2 regions of the Streptomyces sp. NPDC048637 genome follow, and region 1 is predicted to be linked to the other one. Evidence: riboswitches for the same ligand, from Rfam matches in the RefSeq annotation. Region 1 holds a riboswitch; the other holds the start of a gene.
What was found. A riboswitch is a leader RNA that binds a small molecule or an ion and turns the genes downstream of it on or off. The one in region 1 is predicted to bind thiamine pyrophosphate.
Positions count from the first base shown of each region.

Region 2: it holds a riboswitch for thiamine pyrophosphate, as region 1 does, so the genes downstream of both, thiO (glycine oxidase ThiO) here and AB0C46_RS23820 (thiamine ABC transporter substrate-binding protein) in region 1, are expected to answer to the same signal.

Region 1 is NZ_JBEZHQ010000020.1:39,931-43,170, forward strand. Features, by position in the region: gene AB0C46_RS23815 (iron ABC transporter permease) at 1-169, opposite strand, end outside; gene AB0C46_RS23820 (thiamine ABC transporter substrate-binding protein) at 238-1,314, opposite strand; TPP riboswitch at 1,418-1,538, opposite strand; gene rlmN (23S rRNA (adenine(2503)-C(2))-methyltransferase RlmN) at 1,572-2,678, opposite strand; gene AB0C46_RS23830 (hypothetical protein) at 2,929-3,240, shown strand, end outside.
Region 2 is NZ_JBEZHQ010000045.1:521-3,760, reverse strand. Features, by position in the region: gene AB0C46_RS35160 (FAD-dependent oxidoreductase) at 1-1,064, opposite strand, end outside; TPP riboswitch at 1,220-1,332, shown strand; gene thiO (glycine oxidase ThiO) at 1,330-2,553, shown strand; gene thiS (sulfur carrier protein ThiS) at 2,630-2,845, shown strand; gene AB0C46_RS35145 (thiazole synthase) at 2,855-3,240, shown strand, end outside.

The DNA of each region.
Region 1 (3,240 bases):
CCGCCGCCTGCCAGACGGTGAACCACAGCACCTGCACGACATCCGGGTCGCTCAGCACCGCGCCGAACCGGCTGAGCTGCCACTGCCCGCCGTCCTTGAGCCCCCGTCCGACGATCGCCACCACGGGATAGGCGAAGAACAGCGCGAAGAAGGCGAGCGGCACCGCCATCAGGCCGAGCCGCACCGCCGTCCCCCGCGCGGGCCTGCCGCGCCGGGCGCCCGTGACGTCCGCAGGCGCTACTTCAGAACGAGTGAGGACCACTGCTTGATCCACTGTTCGCGGTTCTTGGTGATCGTCTCGGGGGCCAGTGTCGCCGGCTTGTCGATCGTCGTGCCGTACTTGGTGAACAGCTCCGGCACCTCGGCATCCTTGCGGGCCGGGTTGACGAACATCTGCAGCGGTACGTCCTCCTGGAACTCCTTGCTCAGCAGGAAGTCCAGCAGCGCCTTGCCGCCCTTCTCGTTCTTCGCGCCCTTGAGCAGACCGCCGAACTCGATCTGCCGGAAGCAGGTGCCGGTCGCGACACCGGTCGGTGCCTCCTTGGGCGCGGGCTTCTTGCCGAGCACCTCGGCGGGCGGGCTGGAGGCGTAGGAGACCACCAGCGGCTTGTCGCCCTTGCCCTTGCCGGCCGCGGAGCCGGAGAACCGGTCGTAGTAGGCCTGGTCCCAGCCGTCGACGACCTCGACGCCATTGGCCTTGAGCTTCTTCCAGTAGTCCGGCCAGCCCTTTTCGCCGTACTTGGCGATGGTGCCGAGCTGGAAGGCGAGTCCCGGGGAGGAGGTGGCGGCGTTCTCCGTGACGAGCAGCCCCTTGTACCGGGGCTTGAGCAGATCGTCGAAGGTCTTCGGCGGCGCGATCTTGTGCCGGTCGAAGTAGCCGCGGTCGTAGTTGACGCAGATGTCGCCGTAGTCGAGCGGGGTGACCCGGTGCTCGCCCTTGTCGAGCTGCAGCCCCGCCGGGACGCTCTGCAGCCCCTTGGCCTGATACGGGCTGAAGAGGCCCTCGTCCAGACCGCGCGAGAGCAGGGTGTTGTCGATCCCGAAGAAGACATCGCCCTGGGGGTTGCCCTTGGACAGGATCGCCTGGTTCACGGCCTTGCCGGCGTCCCCGCCCTTGAGCATCGTGACCTTGTAGCCGCTCTTTTTCTCGAAGGCGGCCAGCACGGACTTGGAGACGCGGAACGAGTCATGGCTGACCAGCGTGACGGTTTTGGCGTCCGCACTCCCGCCGCCCGAGCTGCCGCACCCGGCGAGGGCGGCCATACCGACCGCGGCGACGACCGCCGTCGCGGTGATCCTGCTGGTGGTGCTCACTGAGTTCCTCCTGGCTGGCCAGGAAGAGACGCGGCCCTGCCCGATGTCCGCCGTTCCCGACGTCCCAGGACGTACGGAGCGGACTTCGGGCAGGGCGCAACAGCATGAGTGACGACCGAACTTCCTACCCGGAATGACCCGGGCGAGGTTCAAGGGTCTGCGGGCACCGTAGGACTACGGCGCTTCCGCACTCTCAGCGCTGTGGCGCTCCCCTGTCGGAATATGCATTTGTTCGACCACACGGTACCAGCGGGCGGTCAGCGTTCCGAGGCCGCGAGCTGCCCGCAGGCACCGTCGATCTCCTGGCCGCGGGTGTCGCGGACCGTCACCGGCACCCCGTGCGCCTCGATGGCCTGGACGAACGCCCGCTCGTCCTCGGGACGCGACGCGGTCCACTTCGAGCCGGGCGTCGGGTTCAGCGGAATCAGGTTCACATGGACCCGCTTGCCCTTCAGCAGCCGGCCCAGCAGATCACCGCGCCATGCCTGGTCGTTGATGTCCCGGATCAGCGCGTACTCGATGGAGATCCGGCGGCCGGACTTCTCGGCGTACTCCCACGCCGCGTCCAGCACCTCCCGCACCTTCCAGCGCGTGTTGACGGGCACCAGCGTGTCGCGCAGCTCGTCGTCCGGGGCGTGCAGCGACACGGCCAGCCGGCACTTGAAGCCTTCGTCGGCGAACCGCAGCATCGCCGGGACCAGGCCGACCGTGGAGACGGTGATACCCCGCTGGGACAGCCCCAGCCCGTCCGGCTCGGGATCCGTCAGCCGCCGGATCGCGCCGACCACCCGCTTGTAGTTGGCGAGCGGCTCCCCCATCCCCATGAAGACGATGTTGGACAGCCGCGCCGGTCCGCCGGGCACCTCACCGTCGCGCAGCGCACGCATCCCGTCGACGATCTGGTGCACGATCTCGGCGGTGGAGAGGTTACGGTCCAGTCCTGCCTGGCCGGTGGCACAGAACGGGCAGTTCATCCCGCAGCCGGCCTGCGAGGAGATGCACATGGTGACCCGGTCCGGGTAGCGCATCAGCACCGACTCGACGAGCGTCCCGTCATGCAGCTTCCACAGCGTCTTGCGTGTGGTGTCGTCGTCGCACGAGATGTGCCGCATGACCTTCATCAGATCCGGCAGCAGCTCGCTCGCCAGCTTCTCGCGCGCCGCGGCCGGGATGTCGGTCCACTGCGCCGGGTCGTGCGCATAACGGGCGAAGTAGTGCTGCGACAGCTGCTTGGCGCGAAACGGCTTCTCTCCGATCGCCGCCACCGCCTCGCGACGCTCGACGGGGCTGAGATCGGCAAGGTGCCGCGGAGGCTTCTTGGCCCCGCGCGGCGCTACGAAAGTGAGTTCTCCGGGTGCAGGCATGGTCCGTCCAGTGTGGCAGATCGTTTACGGGGGCCCAGGTGCGGCAGTGTCCCGCGCCCGGTGGGTGCCGATCATGCGCGGTCATCGCGCACCGAAGCAGGGGTCATCGCGCACCCAAGCAGGGGCAATCGCGCGCCGAAGGGCGGCACTCGCTCACCGAAGGGACGCAGCAGGCGTGTCCGCAGCCCGGTGCCTTCGTTGGCCACCGCGCCGTGGTGGCTGGTGTGGGGTACGTCAGGAGCGTGGAACAGTGGCCGTGACCCGTTGGATCGTGACCAACCTCCCTTCCTGGTTGCTGTTGGCAGGCCTCGTCGTCGTGATCGCCGGCGGGACAGCGGCCGTCCAGGCGACGGTCCGGCACCGCATCCCCCGCCTCAAGCGGGGCGAGCAGAACGAGATCGCGCAGTTCCTCTTCCCCGTGGTCGCGGTCGTCTACGGATTCCTCATCGGCTTCATCGTCCTCGCGCTCTGGGGTCAGGTGAACACGGCAGACCAGACGACGCGCACCGAGGGCGCGATGGTGACGCAGCTGGCCATGGGCAGCGAGGTGTTCGGCACGGCC
Region 2 (3,240 bases), on a different contig from region 1:
TCACCGCGCCAGACCAGCTCGTCGGCGTTCCCGTGATGGCCCGCGTACTGCACGAACCGGCCGAACTGCTCGGACCAGAAGTACGGCACAGGGTCGTAGACCAGCCCTTCGGCGTCGCCGCGGGCAATGTTCTCGGCGACCGTACGGGGGCCCTGGAGGGCGTTGTCCCAGTGGTGGATCAGCAGGCGGGTGCCGTAGCGGGCCGATGGGAAGGAGGCGCAGTCGCCCACCGCGTAGACGTCGGCCACGGAGGTGCGCAGCTGGTCGTCGGCGAGGACGGAGCCGTCCTGCGGTGCGACCTCGACGCCCGAGCCGGCCAGCCAGGCGGTCGCGGGCCGGGCGCCGATCCCGATGACCACCGCGTCGGCCGGCAGGGTCGTGCCGTCCGCGAGGGTGACCGCGCCCGCGGTGACGGACGCCACCCGGGCACCGGTGCGCAGCTCGGCACCGGCGTCCGTGTACCAGCCGGTCATATGGGCGGCGACCTCGGCGGGCAGCGCACCGGCCAGCGGGCGGTCGGCGGCCTCGACGACGGTGACCGCGCAGCCCGCCTCGCGTGCCGCGGTCGCGAACTCGGCGCCGATCCAGCCGGCCCCGACGACCACGATCTCGTGCTGGGCGGCGAGCACCGGCCGCAGCCGTTCGGCGTCGTCCAGGGTGCGCAGCAGGTGAACGCCGGGCAGGCCCTCACTGCCGGGCAGCACGATCGGGTCGGCACCGGTGGCGATGACCGCGTAGTCGTAGGAGACCGGTCCGCCGGCCGTCTCGACGACATGGGCGTCCGGCAGCAGGGCGGTGACCGGGCGGCCGAGATGGAGCTCGATGCCGAGCGCGGCGAAGTCGACGTCGAAGGTGGAGCCTTCGGCCTTGCCCAGCAGGACCGCCTTGGACAGCGGCGGCCGGTCGTAGGGCTGGTGGGGCTCGTCGCCGAGGAGCGTGATCGCGCCGCGCCAGCCCTGTTCGCGCAGGGCGACCGCGGTCTGCACTCCCGCGATTCCCGCGCCGACGATCACGACGCGCGGCGTGCGGTCAGGGGCCTGGGAGGACTTGCTCTGCTCGCTCACCCGATCACTCTAGGACGGTCCGTGACGCCGCTCGCAGCAGCACGCAAGGAGATCTCTGACACACCGTCACGATCGGCCGTCCCGGGGTGCGGGCCCCGGGTAGCCGCGGAGCGTGGCCTTACGGCGCGTCGCAGCCCCGTATTAGGGTGATGGATACACGCACTCGCGGGAGCCCGGGCGGACCGGGCTGAGAGGGAGGCTGGCCGGCCTCCGACCGTACGAACCTGATCCGGGTCATGCCGGCGAAGGGAGGGGCTGGAAGCCCATGCATTCATCCGCCACACCGTCGGGAGCGGCCGCGCCGGGTCCCGATGTACTCGTCCTCGGCGGCGGCATCATCGGCCTGGTCACCGCCTGGCGGGCGGCCGGCCGCGGGCTGACCGTCGCGCTGGCCGACCCCGCGCCCGGCGGCGGCGCGGCCCGGGTCGCCGCCGGGATGCTGGCCGCGGTCACCGAGCTCCACTACGGCGAGCAGACCCTGCTGGGCCTCAATCTCGCCTCGGCACAGCGCTACCCCCGTTTCACGGAAGAGCTGGAGGAGGCCGCCGGGCAGCGGATCGGCTACCGGCGGTGCGGCACCCTGGCCGTCGCGCTGGACGCCGACGACCGCGCCCATCTGCGCGAGCTGCATGCGCTGCAGACCCGCTCGGGGCTGGACTCGCAGTGGCTCACGGGGCGCGAGTGCCGCCGTCTGGAGCCGATGCTGGCCCCCGGGGTGCGCGGCGGGCTGCGGGTGGACGGCGACCATCAGGTCGATCCGCGGCGGCTGGTGAGCGCCCTGCTGGCCGCCTGTGAGCGCGCCGGAGTGGCGTTCCACCGGAGCCCGGCCGCGCGGCTGACGGTCAGCGGCGGGCGCGCCACGGGCGCCGAACTCGCCGACGGCACACGGCTGTCGGCGGGTCAGGTCGTGCTGGCCGCGGGCAGCCAGAGCGGCCGTCTCGCCGGCGTCCCCGACGAGGTGCTGCCGCCGGTGCGGCCGGTCAAGGGCCAGGTGCTGCGGCTGCGGCTGCCGGACGTGCCGGCCGGCAGCCCCGCCTTCCTGTCGCGCACCGTACGGGCCGTCGTCCGCGGCGGGCCCCTCTACCTGGTGCCGCGGGAGAACGGCGAACTGGTCGTCGGCGCCACCAGCGAGGAGCTGGGCTGGGACACCACGGTGACCGCGGGCGGGGTCTACGAGCTGCTGCGGGACGCCCACGAGCTGGTCCCCGGCATCACCGAGCTGCCGCTGGTCGAGACCTGCGCCGGGCTGCGCCCCACCGCCCCCGACAACGCGCCGCTGCTCGGGCCGACCGAGCTGCCCGGCCTCCATCTGGCCACCGGCCACTTCCGCAACGGTGTCCTGCTGGCGCCGGTCACCGGTGACGCGATGGCCGAAGTGCTGGCCACCGGGAGCCTCCCCGAAGAGGCCCGCCCCTTCTCCCCCGTGCGCTTCTCCCCCGCCACCCCGGGACCGGAGCGCACCCGTGCCCCCGAGGAGCAGCCCGTATGAGCGAGCGCAGTGACCGAACGGTGAAGAGGTACGCGGGTGGCCACGGCACACCCGCCCAACGAAGCGAGGCCGGCGCATGAGCGCGTCCACCGTGTCCGTGTCCGTCAACGGCGAGGCCCGTGCGATCCCCGGCGGACTCACCCTCGACCAGATCGTCGCGACGCTGTCCCAGGCACCCGCCGGGGTGGCCGCGGCGGTCAACGAAATCGTGGTGCCGCGCACCCAGTGGCCCACCACCCCACTCGGCGACGGCGACCGCGTCGAGGTACTCACCGCAGTCCAGGGAGGCTGATCCGCAGACATGGCCGACGATCCGCTCACTCTTGCCGGCACCACCTTCGACTCCCGTCTGATCATGGGGACCGGTGGTGCGCCCAGCCTCGACGTCCTGGAGCGGGCGCTGCTCGCCTCCGGTACGGAGGTGACAACGGTCGCCATGCGGCGGCTGGATCCGACCGTGCAGGGCTCGGTGCTGTCCGTACTGGAACGCCACAGCATCCGGGTACTGCCGAACACCGCGGGCTGCTTCACCGCGGGTGAAGCGGTGCTCACCGCCCGGCTCGCCCGGGAAGCGCTCGGCACGGACTGGATCAAGCTGGAGGTCGTCGCCGACGAGCGCACCCTGCTGCCCGACCCGATCGAACTGCTCGACGCCGCCGAGACCCTGGTGGACGACGGTTTCACCGT